Regions from separate parts of the Pelosinus baikalensis genome, predicted to be linked through region 3. Evidence: riboswitches for the same ligand, from Rfam matches in the RefSeq annotation. Region 3 holds a riboswitch; each other region holds the start of a gene.

Region 1 (4,807 bases), on a different contig from region 3:
AAATGAGACGAAGGCGTTGTTTTCATATTTTTATATTTTCTTATGACCAGGATTTTTTAGTTCTGGTTATTTTTTTTATGCAAATTATCTTATGCTTTATATGAGCGGAATAGTTGTCGAAGTTGATTGGGCGTCATATTGGTGATTTTTATTCTGATAGAGAGATTAACACGCTATGTAACCTTTAATGGTGATCATGCATAAAATAATATGCGGATAGTTATATTCAGCAGAAAGGAAGGAGAAGAAATCAATGTCTAATATTGATTCATTTACATTTCCTTTGGGGGCCATCGTGTCGGTTATTACGAACTCAGGTGTAGTATACGTAGGAACTCTTTAGAGGTGCGTCATTGTAATGATACTAATGGACCTGGCCTGCAATTTCTGTTTATCCAATTAACAATTGCTGTTGGATCGTATGTCGTGGGAGAACTGATTGCAATCAATATAAATGAAATAAGTTCAATTGGTTCCATTATAATTTCGTAAGGGAGAGTGTGTAAAATAATTCCTTAGGCCTAAGTGCTTAAGGATTTGTTAGATTTCAGATACATTTTGAGGTGTTTCTCATTCCGTATTTTAAGCCATATTTATTGATAGATGAATTGGGATATACTAAATAATAAATAATTGAGCAGGAGAGATTTTATGGAGTATCTAGAATTTCTACAAGCTGATATCCTATGTTTATTATATGACTACGGCGAAATGACAGCAGAAGAAATAAACTCAGTATTGGGAAGTGAGCATGAAGATGTAGAATCTGCTCTTTTTCAATTGGTAATCGAGGAAAAGATTCGAGAAGTAGCCGAAGAAAAATACACTGCTGTAGATGAATTAAAGGTAAAGCGACTAAAGAAAGACTTTCCAATTGTGTTTTAAGGGGATGAAGAAATTTAATCGTCTTGCCTTCGGGTGAGACGATTTTAGTATTTACAAACAATTCCAGCAATATTTAATATTTATAATTTACATAATTGCGTTTTTTAATAGAATAAACTTTTTAATTGACAATGATTATTGATTGAAATATATTTACATCAAGAATAATAACTGGTAAAACTAAAGGAGTGATAATTATGACAATATTAAAGAAAATAGGTGCTTTCATTATTGAAGAATTAAAACGACAGGGCGAAATCATGCAGAAAACAGGATTCCATGATTAAATGAATGTATTGATGTATAACAATATGTCTTGAAGCTATGTTTAGGAAGAAACATCCTATGCATGGCTTATTTTTTTGTTAATATTCACTCTTTACTTATAATCTCATAAAACTTTAAATGAGCTGTTTATAACGCGAGAGGAACGCAATGAAAGTTATCAACAACCATTCACATGTTATTAACAGGTTTATCCACAAGAAAGTCGTCTACCTTTTATATGAGTGGACGACGCTGCTAACTGACATCAATTTGATGCCTATCTTATCGTAACTCATCGTACTAACTTTTAAGAACATTAAAATTGATAGCGCACACTTACGCTATACGTTCTTCCAGAGGTTGCTTCACTAGCATAAAATTCCTTGTCAAAAAGGTTTTGGATACTAAATTGTAATGTCGTATTAGGTGTTACTTTATAATTGAAGTAAGTATTCATCACGAAGAAAGCATCCTCTGAGCCGTATTCTCCCGTACTTGTATCAGGGGCTTGCCGTTCGCTGACATATTGTGCGTCTAAAATAGCATTGAATTTGTTTTTATTATACTCAATGCCGGTATGTAACAAATGTTTTGGTATATCAAAGTCGTTTTTTTCCTTGCCGCTAGCATTTGTGATTTTACCATTTTGCCATGCGTAATTAATATAGCCATTCCAATTTGTACTAAATTTATGAGTAAAATCGAATTCTACACCTCTGCGTTTTTCAGTACCTGCATTTTCATATCTTTTAAAATCTACAATGGATGTTCCTGGCAGATAGTGAGATATATAGGCAACTTTATCATCAGTCTTTACATGATATAAAGAAATCCCCAAATTGGTTTTTTCATTTAACGATTTTTTCATACCAATTTCAAAGGTATCAGAGGTTTCAGGGTCTAAATCAGGATTTGCTATGACATCACCCATTCCTCCCCCTCCGTACCGATATACTTGATAAAGGAGTGGTGGATTAAAAGAATGTCCATAGGAAGTATAATAGCTAGTAGATTTATTCGCTTTATATTCAAAAGAAATTTTTGGACTCAATTCATCATAACTGCCATTATCGTGGTTTTTACTCGTTGATGGGTTCAATACTTCACCGGCATCATAGTAATGAGAATAACCGTTATACTTTTTATAATGGTCATAACGGACTCCTAAATACATTGTTACAGGATCAGAAATCTTATATTCATCTTGCACAAATAAAGCAATATTTTTAGCTTTTCCTCCATGTTTCTCATAGAAACTGGTCACTGAATTATGATCTTTCCAGTTAGTCAGATTGTATCTTGTTTGATCAAAAGACTCTTCTTTTCCATTGAAGCCAGCAACAATTGTATGCTTCCCAATATTTTCCCATGCCTTTTGAAAATCAATATTATAGGTTTTGTTTGGATAAAAAGAGTTTGTTCCTTTACCTTCCCAATTAATATTTGTTACCGAAGAAGACGCACTGCTGAATCCATCTTTTTTCGTATCGCTAAATCCAATGTTTAACTGCACTTTATGATCATCATCTTGATAATTTAATGTGTGTAAATCAGTTTCCCTTCTTCCTACGTATCCCAAAAAATTGCCTGCAGTTAACTTCACATAGCTACCATCTTGGGTCTTTACAGTTCCATTAAAAATTGGATTGCCATTTGCATCATAAGCATAGGTGAAAGGATTTTTGTAAGAATAGTCATTTTTGCTTTTCATATACGTATATTTCAACGATTTATTATCATCAAATTTATATTTTAAATGAAAAGACTGGTTTTCATTTTCCCATTCTTTTTCACCACGACCGCCAATAAGGTATGACCCATCAGATATTTTAGGTAAATTTACATTTTTGATCGTACTTGGGTTTACCGTTGTACTTGCGCTGCCGTTAGCGGTTCGATAATAACCGCGATAGCCGTCTGAGGACCTTTTTTCATATCCTGCTCCAACAGATAGTTTGTCATTTAATTTTTGATCAAAATACATACTTTTTTTCCATGTATTATTGCTTCCATAGGAAACAACAGCATCAATACTGGTATCTTTTTCACTATCTTTTGTAGTAATATTTACAACTGCGCCAACCGCGCGTCCTCCATACAAAGATGATGCTGCTCCCCGAGCAATTTCAATACGGGCAATACGCTCTACAGGGATCATCTCCCAGTTCATAACTCCATTCCAACCAGAATTCATCGGCTGTCCATCTAAGAGAACCAGAATATCAGTGCTGCCAAAACCTCTGATACTGATTCCGCCCTGTGCGATTGGACTCATGTAGACACCTGTTTTCATTTGCAATGCTTCCGTGACAGATGTCACATTTTTGGCAGCGATTTCCTCTGCGGTAATCACATCAACACTGGCTGGAACTTCTTTCACATCTTTCATTGTTCTAGTAGCGGTTACAATCATTTGATCCAAAGTGAAAGTAGGAGTCGATGTTTCTTCTTCGGCAGCAAGGGAATTGCCTCCGCCCAGCAGCATCGAACTAGTAAGCAGCATTGTTATTAAAACTTCTTTATTGGCATTTATTAGTTTTGCTTTCTTTTTCACTCAAAGATTTCCTCCTTAGATTTTAATACACACGAATTAGCCCCTCTCTGAAATTCAGAAAGGGGCTATAAAGCATAAAAGATTCCGTTCATATTCGATTCTGACCTTTGCAACAGCCAAAAAAGATTGTTCTCTCTAAATCCCCTCCTCATCGCTCGTGAGTATAACGGTGACTAACAATCAGGCAGTTCTCCTGGCTTTCGGATCTTTGCTTACCCGCGTCTTCCCAAAGCTTGCGCTCCAGTGACATCTTTGCGGATTCACTCCCCGTTACAGTGGCGGGACCGCGCCGGTATTACACCGGTCTTCCCTATTAAGCCCTTGCGGGCACCTGACGTAACGATATTCAATTTTTAGTAAGACAAGCTATACCATCTATTACTTTTATCACTTCTTACTAGGAATTGTCAAGAAAATTCTGTCTGTTTATAGGGGATAATAAAAAATTTCAACTATTTTTGTAATGTCTACTATCCAAATCGCCGCTGGCATTGATAATATCTTTGATAAAAATTACTCTGAATTTATTAGTCGGTCAGGGGCGTTGAGTTTATGAGTAACGACGGCTTGATCCTCCTGCCGCTAAAATTACGTAGTTAGGTATTAAACCTTCTGTATCATAACGGAAGGCATTTAGTATTTTAAAGAAATAATACGTATGTTACTATTAACACGAGATAAGTAGTGCAGATAGTAATAAGGAGGAAGAATAAGTGTCTATATTCAATTTACGACAAAAAGAATTAATCAGACTACTTATTGCAGAAAATGATTTTAAACCAATTAAATATTATTCGGGAGTTCTTAAAGTATCTGATAAAACACTATCCAAAGATATAAATTTTATTGAAAATTATTTGAAAAATAAAAATATTGAGATTACTCGCAAGCCGGGGAGTGGTATACAAATAAAGATTGGTAATCATCAAAAAATCGATTTACTAAATGATATCAATGCAAATTTAGGAGCATTCGATCCATTGTCAATCAAAAATCGCAGAATAGAAACTTTGAAATTGTTGCTTACGAAATCAAATCAAAATACATCCATTCAAAAATTGGCAGATACATACTATGTTAGCAAAGCCTCCATTGCAAATG
Region 2 (4,807 bases), on a different contig from region 3:
GATATAAGAAAGGGAAGCTACCAAAAGTATGACCTTGCCGATATCAAGGGTAGCCAAAGCCAACACGGGACCAATCACGTGAGGAATTAAGTGACGTCTAAGAGTAGTATAGCTGCCGGCGCCGCTAATTTTAGCAACTAACAGATAGTCTTTGGATTTTTCTTGAAGAACCACACTGCGTACCAGCCGAGCATACCCCACCCATTTCACAATAAGGATCGCAAACATCAGATTAAAAAATCCCGCACCCAAAAGGCCGCTAATAACAATGGCAACGATATATTCCGGAAAAGCCATGAATGCATCTACCAAACGCATCAACGCCCAATCTACACGTCCACCCAAATAGCCAGCAAAAAGGCCAATGGGTACGCCAACCATAATCGATAGACCCAAAGCCATCAAGCTAATTCCAACAGTCATCTGCCCGCCTGTCAAAATTCGGGATAACTGATCTCTGCCCAATTGGTCTGTCCCTAGCCAATGCTCCGCACTTGGCAATTGAAGTCGCTTGGAAAGATCTACTACATTAGGGTCCATCGGCGCTATCCAAGGTCCAAATAAAATGATTAGCATAAAAATAACAGTCAGCCAAACGCCCCAAGAAGTTTTTTGTATCATTGACGTTCAGCCTCCTTCAAGGAAATTGTAGGATTTAAATAACGATACGATAAATCTACAGCTAAATTAATTAAGAAAATCAAAATGCCAATGGACAGTACAAAGCCCTGAACAATAGCATAATCCCGACGGGTAACGGCTTCAATTGCCAGTTTACCAACGCCAGGAAGTCCAAAAATCACTTCCACTACCACTGATCCGCCCAACAAACTTCCAAAACTAACTCCCAAGATTGTCACAACGGGTATTAGACTGCCTTTCAAAACATGCCGCATAAAAATCACTTTTTCAGAAATGCCCCGAGAACGTGCTGCCCGGATAAAATCCTGGCGGGCACAATCAATTAAGCTATTGCGAAAAATTTTAATAAAGGGAGGCGCAATAGCGATGGCTAAAGAAAGAGAGGGCAAAATAAGCCCTCCATTAGCCATTCCTACTGCCGGCAGTAAGTGGAGACGAACAGAAAATAAATCAATGAGCAGCAGCCCCAGCCAAAAACTCGGAATGGAAGCCCCCATGAGGCAAAAACCAGTAGAGAATTTATCAATCCAACTCCCGGCAAAACGGGAAGATAATGACCCAAAAACGCCAACAAGGACTATTGTCAACAGTAATGAAGTACCAGCCAGCAAAAAAGTGGCAGGAAAAGCGTGGGAAAGTTCTGCAGCAACAGGGCGCCCCGTCATTACGGATTCCCCTAAGTCTAGTTTCAGCAAGTTGCTCATATAGCGAAAATACCTCTGGTAAACGGGATCATTCATACCCATTTCCTGTCTTAAGGCTTCTACCTGTTCTGTGGTCACAGCCACTGTATCCACCCGGAGCAGGGACAATGCCGCATCTCCGGGAGCAACTTGAACAATGGCAAAGCTAACCAATGAGATAATCCATAAAAGGAGAATGCCTTCACTTATCCGTTTCAATAGCCAGTTTTTATTCTGAAACCACATCCAAATCCTTGGTAACCATTTGGAACTCAAATTCATTTGATGGAGTCACCCAGCCTTTCACGTTTTTACGATATGCAGCCGTTTCATATGGGGAAGTTATATAGGCATTATAAGCTCTGTCTTCTATTATCGTAGCAATTGCCTTTGCCGTTTCATTTCGCTTTGCTTTATCGATCGTCTGATTATAGGTGTCCAATAAAGAAATTAATTCTGGTACATTGAGGCGGCCATGATTTTGCATACCTTTCGGTGAAAAAGCAGCATTTAAGAAAAACGCTCCATCTCCTCTGGTAGTAGTCAGCAAAGAGTATGTCACTAAATCCCAATTTCCTTGGGGCAAATATTCATCAATATTCTCAGCTACCTGAATTTCCATTTCAATTCCCACTTGTTTAGCCGTTGCTTGAACAATTTGAGCGATTTGCGGCAATTCGGGACGAGCAATATAGGTAGCCATCCGAAGTTTGATCGGCTGACCATTTCTAAGTACCTTACCATCCTGCACCGTTAAACCAGCAGCCTGAAAATGCTGCAATGCCTTGTCCAAACTGTAGACATGAGGCTTAGGATCAGGAGAGAAAGGATAATTTCCTGGGAAAGGATTGTAGGCTACAACGGCTTCTTTCCCCATAACCTTATCAACTATTTCCTGACGATTAATGAGGGCATCCATTCCTTTGCGGAATTCTTCATTCCCCCATAAATCTTGATTGTTACCAGCATAATTGTAAATTAAATGATACACTCGTTTACCTGGAACACTCTCTACGGTTACCTTGCTATCCTTGCGCAAAGTTTGCAGCGTATCCAGTGCCGGACGATAAATGATATCCGCATCGCCGGATTGCAACGCCAATAGACGAGCATTTGCATCATCATTAAATGTCATAATAACCCGATCCAATTTCGCTATACCATTCCAGTATTTAGGGAATTTTACCAATTCTGCACCTTTAGCAATATCAAAGCTGGCAAACATAAATGCACCCGTTCCAATAGGCGGCTTACCATCTGGCACCATCACATCCATAATCACCGTATTATAATGAACTAATTCCGACGGCAGAGCCGGATATGGATTTTCAGTGGTAATTTTTAAGATATCACCGACTACCTCAATTACAGCAATTTTTAAAGATGCTTTTACGCCAGGATTTACGGAAATAGAGCGCTCTAAGCTAGCCTTAACAGCCTCTGCAGTCAGATCTTTTCCATTATGGAATTTCACTCCCTTACGGATTTTAAACTCCCAATGCTGACCATCGTCAGATTTCCAGCTTTCTGCCAGCCAAGGATAGAGTTCTGTTGTTTTTGGGTCCAATCCAACCAGGGTTTCCATCGCTCCAGAGTTTAAGATAAAACTAAAATGACACCGATGAGGGTCCATCGTATTCGCAGGCCAAACCGTGATAAATTTAAGTACCTTCTCCTTCGCACCACTACTGCTCTTCTTGTCAGAAGAACAGCCAGCCACTGCCATCAGCAAACAGCTGATTAACCCCAAAATAATCCATAAATAAGAACGTTTTTTCATTTTTCTCCGCCTTTCTAGTTATAATAAAAAAACTCTCGGTATAAACCGAGAGTAAAACGCAAGCAGAAAACAATACGAAAATTCGCATAAATCCCATCCCCATCTCTCGCAGGTTATATCGGTGATTTGTTATATAGGCAGTTCTCCTGACTCTGGATCATTGCTCCCCCAAACCTTCCCAAGATATCATCTCAGTGGCACAACATGGGTTTGCTCCTCATTACAGTGGCGGGACCGTGTCGGCATTGAACCGAACTTCCCTATTAAGCCCCGAAGGGCACCTATACCAGCAATATCTAATTGTAATAGTCATTCTCATCGATACTTTACAATAGAATCCTCTCTTTGTCAACTGTTGGTTTTTTTGCAACATATAGATAAATGGAGGAAATCCTTTTAAATCTTTTATCATTAAGCAAGATGTAATTCGATCCGGTATGAATTAAATGGCTAATTTCCCTTTTTCATCTTCAATAATTAATTCTCCACCATGTTTTAGCATCTTTTCACGCACATATTGAAAAACGTGGATACCATCATGATCCAAATGTCCGATATTATTAATATTAACCACAATACGCCGATACCCATACTGCAAATGCTTCAGCATGTTTTGCTCCAGAAAATTAAGATGCTCTACAAATACGTCACCGCTTACATTCATATATACTTGTCGGTTATCAGTTGTTACCCATACAGACATCCCTCTTCCTCCTTTTACAACCTTAAAATAACAAATTCACTTTATTTTCATATGTTTTATGAGCTTACAATCTTATTTTTCTTTTAATATTGATAATCATTATCATTTTAACAATAATTAAAACATCTGTCAAATATTTTAATTCTCAATCAGTGTATGTAACCAAATCTTTTACTGTTCATATACTAAATTAGATTCCCTTACTTATATGTTAGCCGTGGCTAACCATATTTTTTCCTACTAATGTTAGCCCTGGCTAATATTAAACCATTTTGCCAAAGGAGGATTTATAATGAATACTGCATTAACAACAATTCCATTATCAACACTGGGCATAGGATCTGTATGCCAGATCGTATCCCTTAATTTACAAGGCTTGCTGCGCCGCCGCATTCTAGACTTAGGTATGGTACCAGGAACGCCTGTTCAATGTATTCGCAAGAGCCCAACAGGTGACCCTGTAGCCTATATGGTACGTGATACTCTCATTGCTTTACGCAGTGAAGACGCCAGTCAAATTCATGTTAATCCGATGTAATCTGGGCTATAACTATAGCCAACAAATTTAGGGGGGGAGAATGGGAATGAGCAATTCTACGATTGAAGAACATCATAAACTTCTGAGTGAGCATTTTGGAGTTACAACGACTCCTGGGCAATTTACGGTAGCTTTAGCTGGTAATCCAAACGTGGGAAAAAGTACTGTTTTTAATGCGCTAACTGGCTTACATCAGCACACAGGAAATTGGCCTGGGAAAACGGTTGATAATGCCCAAGGAAGTTTTACGTATTTAGATCGTTCTTTTTTAATGATCGACTTACCTGGTACTTATTCGATCTTAGCCCATACAGTAGAAGAGCAAGTTGCCAGAGACTTTATTTGTTTTGGCAAACCGGATGCAACACTAGTAGTATTAGATGCTACTTGCCTTGAACGCAATCTTAATTTGGCGTTGCAAGTCATGGAAATCACACCAAAGATTATTGTTTGCGTCAATC
Region 3 (4,807 bases):
TCGGAGATGTCGCCAATGCTAATTATCAATCATTATTAGTCGATCATGCTAACAAAATATGCAATATTAGTACGCAAACAGAAACAAGTGTTAATATGTTAATCGATTATATGGGAAATGTCGCTGGCAAGGTGGTAACGAGAAACTATAATGAAAAACGTGAAGGTGATATTTATAAATCTTCTTTATCAAATGCTATAGCACGAAAAAATTTAGACTGGCAACCACATATGATACTTTTAGAGGGATTAGCTAAAACATATCGCTCTCTTATCTAGATCTTAAAATTTTCTTTAGGATATATTATTATTAACACGCAAATAAATGACCAGCGTTGTTATATAATAATATATCCATTACTCTTATAAACCTTACTCGTCTTAATTAATTCAACTTTCGGAGGTTGCAGACCAAATGTTTAAAAAGTTAGGAACTGGTTTTTGGCTGGTGGCTATAATTACAATATTAATAGTATTTTTTAATTTGGGCGGAGTCCCTTTGTTAGATCCTGATGAACCTGTATATGCAGAAACACCTAAAGAAATGTTTAGCTTTAATGAATTTCTTTCTCCTCGTATTTATGGGGAGTATTGGTATGATAAGCCTCCCATGTATTATTGGTTAGTAGCTGCATCTTATAAACTTTTTGGTATGAATGAATTTGCCGCTCGCTTTCCATCTGCGATATTAGCTGTTGCTTGTACATTACTAGTCTATCAATCGGGTCGGCGCTTATTTAATGAACGAGCCGGTGTTGCGGGAGCGTTAGTATTAGCTACCAGTATTGAATTCTTTTATTTGGGAAAGGCTGCCGTAACTGATATTACTTTACTTTTTTTTCTTTCTGCTTCTTTATTGGCTTTTATAGAGAAAAAATATTATATTACCTATCTATTCGCTGGGTTAGCTACATTAACGAAAGGACCTATTGGATTATTATTTCCTGGAGGAATTATCTTTTTTTATTTACTTGCTACACGTAACTGGGCACTATTAAAAAGTATGAAAATATTCTCAGGATTGTTGATCTATGCTGCAATAGCTACACCTTGGTATATCTTGATGTATAATATTCACGGAAGTATCTTTGTCGATACTTTCCTTGGTTTTCATAATATTACAAGGTTCACGTCTCCAGAGCATCCTGAGGGTGTACTCTGGTATTATTATGTTCCAGTTCTTATTCTGGGTTTCTTTCCCTGGACAGGGATCATGATTCAATCCATATGGGATTCTCTAACGAAAAGTACATACGATTTTTCAACGCTATTATTTCTAAATATATGGTCATTGTTTATTTTTGCCTTTTTTACTATTTCCCAAACAAAGCTGGTATCCTATATTTTACCTATGTACCCACCATTAGCCATGATTGTTGGTTGGTATATCGATCGTCTTTGGACATCACATGGTAAAATTCATTTTACAAGCTGGTCTATAGGTTTAAGTATAGTAACAATATTATTTATAGGGATTATGTTCATCGGGCTTAAAGCTATGCCGATATTGGCAAATGGCATATATATATCCGCCATAATCTTTGCTTTAATGTCTTCCTTGGTAGCATATTTTGCATGGAAAAACGATATCCTTCGCGCTTTTTGGACTAAAATCATATCGATGGCTTTATTTTCCATGGTTCTAACTGCTATACTTTTTCCCATTGCAGCGCCTATGCTCACAACTAAAAATATTGCTCAAGAATTTAACCGTCAGTACGATGGCAAATCTCCAGTGTATGTGGTAAAATTCTTACGTCCTGGTTTTGCTTTCTACACCAACGCTTATGGCAAAGAGATCGTACTAGGCACCGATTTTAATAAGTTGATTCAAGAAAGCCAGCGTTCCTATTTTCTAATCAGACAATCTGAATATGATCGTTTAACAGTTACAAACCGACAATCTATTATCATTTTATCCTGCATTAGTGACAAAATGTTGTTGCTAAAAGAGTGATCCTAAAAATGTGGTCGAAAAATGTTCTCTACTATCAAAATAAAGTTAACTTTTATATTTAATCAAAGAATAGCAGGAAATTTTTATTTGCTAGTGGAATACATACAACATAGAAGTTTAGAATATAACAATAATTTAATAGCTCTATGGGAATAGGTGCTTACGCTTAAAAGGGAAGACTGGTTAGAAGCCAGCGCGGTCCCGCCACTGTATTGGGGAATGCAACTAAGATACACCACTGGGGAATCCCCGGGAAGGTTTAGGTGTGTAATGAGCCAGAGTCAGGAGACCTACCTATTCTAACACACCATTATGACCTACGAAGGATAGGCAGGTGGTAGAATAAATTATTCAATTGGTTTATTGTACCCCCTGTCTGCAGGGGGATTTATTTTGTCAAAAAAGATGAAATCTGGAATTACTACAGGTACTTGTGCAGCTGCTGCCACTAAAGCAGCCTTATTAGCATGGAAAGGTGAATTACCTAAAATGGTTGATGTTGCGTCACCGCAGGGACATATGATTCAAGTGAAAATTGCAACGAGTCAGCGTCTAAGTTCTGGTGGAAAAGCCAGTGTAATAAAAGATGCTGGTGATGATCCCGACGTAACACATGGCACAACTATATCTGCCGAAATAGAAATTAATACTGCGAATGAAATAATCCTACAAGCTGGTATAGGAGTCGGTATTGTAACAAAGCCAGGTCTATCTGTAGCAGTTGGACAACCTGCAATTAATCCTGGTCCCCGCAAGATGATTATGCAGGCCATACAAGATGTATTACCTGCTGGGCATGGCGTAACGGTTACCATTTCGATACCTGAAGGTGAAAAATTAGCAAAGCGTACTTTAAATTCTACTTTAGGCATTATCGGCGGTTTATCTATTATAGGTACTACAGGCATTGTTGAGCCAATGTCAGAGGAAGCCTTTAAAAATTCGTTGTCACCGCAAATATCAATGGTGAGAGCCTTAGGGTATGACGAAGTAGTCTTTGCCCCCGGGAAAATTGGCCAGGATATTGCTATTAACCAATATCATCTGCCAACAGAAACAGTAATCCAAACTAGTAATTTTATAGGACATATGTTAGAAAGTGCTGTGCAATATGGTATGAAACAAGTATTAATTTTTGGGCACTTAGGAAAGCTCGTAAAAGTAGCTGCTGGAATTTTTCATACTCATAACCGTGTAGCTGATGCTCGCTTTGAAACTTTAGCCGCCTACATGGCTGCCCTTGGTGCTCCACAGCAAGCTATACAAGAAATATTAACGTGCAATACTACAGAAGCCGCTATGCCCATAATTGCACAATTTAAATTAAATGATGTTTATCGTGTAATTGCTGAAAGAGTCAGCATTCGGGCTGAACGATATGTATTTGGTGATTTAAAAGTAGGTACCGCAATGATCACTCTGCAAGGTGATTTATTGGCGGTTGATGATACGGCACGAGAAATTGGAGGCAAGTTAGGATGGAACATAAAATAATAGTTGTAGGAATAGGACCAGGTTCACCTGATTACATCTTGCCAGTGGCTAGCCGCATCATTGCAGATGCAAAGGTGATAGCAGGCAGTAAGCGTGCTCTTGCAACTTTTGCTCCTGATCATGTGATTACTAAGGTAATTGACAATGACCTAAAAGGGGTATTAACATTTATCGCTACCTCCCTAATGGATAACGATGTAGTTGTAATGGTTTCCGGTGATCCTGGCTTTTATAGTTTTTTAGCTACCCTTAAAACCAAATTTTCCTCGGCACAGATTACGGTTATTCCTGGTATTAGTTCGATGCAGTTAGCTTTTGCCAGGATCACTGAAATTTGGCAGGATGCAGTTTTGATTAGTATGCATGGACGACAAGCCAAAGATATTGATCTGAATTATGATCCTGAAAAAAAGCTTGGCATATTAACTGATTTTGAACAAAATCCTTTATATATTGCAAACGTACTCCTTGAGCATGGTTGGCCATTACATTCAAAGGTATGGTTATGTGCTAATTTATCTTATGAAAATGAAAAAATTAAACACTTAACATTAGGTGAAATCAAAGAAGTCGATGGATTTACTCATTGTGTAATGGTGGTGACAATATGACATATTTTCCAGGTATTAGCGATGATGAATTTCTGCGGGGCGACATACCAATGACGAAGCAGGAAGTTCGTATCTTAGTTCTGAATAAAGCTAAGATACGCCCCACCGATATTATTATAGATATTGGTGCAGGTACTGGATCTCTTTCAATTGAAGCTGCACTTCAGGCTCCCCAAGGTACTGTATATGCTATAGAGCGTCATCCAGAAGGAGTTGATTTAATTCGTGCTAATGCTGTAAAATTTGGTGCGGCTAATGTTGAAGTCATTTCTGGAACTGCTCCAACAGCATTACAGAACATTCCAAAGGCTGATGCAATTTTTATTGGAGGCAGCGGTGGTCATTTACAGGAAATCTTAAAGCAAAGTAATTATTTATTAAAATCAAATGGACGATTAGTAATTACGGCAATTACCGTTGAAACTTTATATGAAGCCTTACATACTATGCAAGCTAAACCTGAATTTACCGTAGAAGCTTTCGGTATGCAAGTAACACGTATAAAACATATTAAAACAAGTAATATGCTGCAAGCTTTAAATCCAATCTATCTTATTACATCCACTAAGAATATCTAACTCTATTCGTTAGAGAATTTTAATTAATCAGGAGGTTCATTCATGCATGTATCATTTGTAGGAGCAGGTCCGGGGGACCCTGAGCTTATTACTGTAAAAGGACAACGCTTATTAGGTGAGGCAGATGTTATTATTTATGCAGGTTCGTTAGTAAACCCAGCCTTGCTG

The links. Region 3 has a riboswitch for cobalamin ahead of cbiD (cobalt-precorrin-5B (C(1))-methyltransferase CbiD). Riboswitches for the same ligand answer to the same signal wherever they lie in the genome.
Region 1: another riboswitch for cobalamin. It lies ahead of LMF89_RS01140 (TonB-dependent receptor); the one in region 3 lies ahead of cbiD (cobalt-precorrin-5B (C(1))-methyltransferase CbiD).
Region 2: another riboswitch for cobalamin. It lies ahead of LMF89_RS20915 (ABC transporter substrate-binding protein); the one in region 3 lies ahead of cbiD (cobalt-precorrin-5B (C(1))-methyltransferase CbiD).

Annotation. Positions count from the first base shown of each region.
Region 1 covers NZ_JAJHJB010000001.1:285,366-290,172, reverse strand. Annotated here, with positions in the region: gene LMF89_RS01145 (hypothetical protein) at 652-885, shown strand; gene LMF89_RS01140 (TonB-dependent receptor) at 1,469-3,706, opposite strand; cobalamin riboswitch at 3,873-4,056, opposite strand; gene LMF89_RS01135 (BglG family transcription antiterminator) at 4,420-4,807, shown strand, end outside.
Region 2 covers NZ_JAJHJB010000041.1:26,357-31,163, reverse strand. Annotated here, with positions in the region: gene nikC (nickel transporter permease) at 1-621, opposite strand, end outside; gene nikB (nickel ABC transporter permease) at 618-1,607, opposite strand; gene LMF89_RS20915 (ABC transporter substrate-binding protein) at 1,555-3,105, opposite strand; cobalamin riboswitch at 3,225-3,405, opposite strand; gene LMF89_RS20910 (STAS domain-containing protein) at 3,548-3,808, opposite strand; gene LMF89_RS20905 (FeoA family protein) at 4,101-4,346, shown strand; gene LMF89_RS20900 (FeoB small GTPase domain-containing protein) at 4,393-4,807, shown strand, end outside.
Region 3 covers NZ_JAJHJB010000003.1:72,403-77,209, forward strand. Annotated here, with positions in the region: gene LMF89_RS03365 (NAD-dependent epimerase/dehydratase family protein) at 1-278, shown strand, start outside; gene LMF89_RS03370 (ArnT family glycosyltransferase) at 415-1,956, shown strand; cobalamin riboswitch at 2,094-2,268, shown strand; gene cbiD (cobalt-precorrin-5B (C(1))-methyltransferase CbiD) at 2,350-3,450, shown strand; gene cbiE (precorrin-6y C5,15-methyltransferase (decarboxylating) subunit CbiE) at 3,435-4,061, shown strand; gene cbiT (precorrin-6Y C5,15-methyltransferase (decarboxylating) subunit CbiT) at 4,058-4,639, shown strand; gene cobM (precorrin-4 C(11)-methyltransferase) at 4,682-4,807, shown strand, end outside.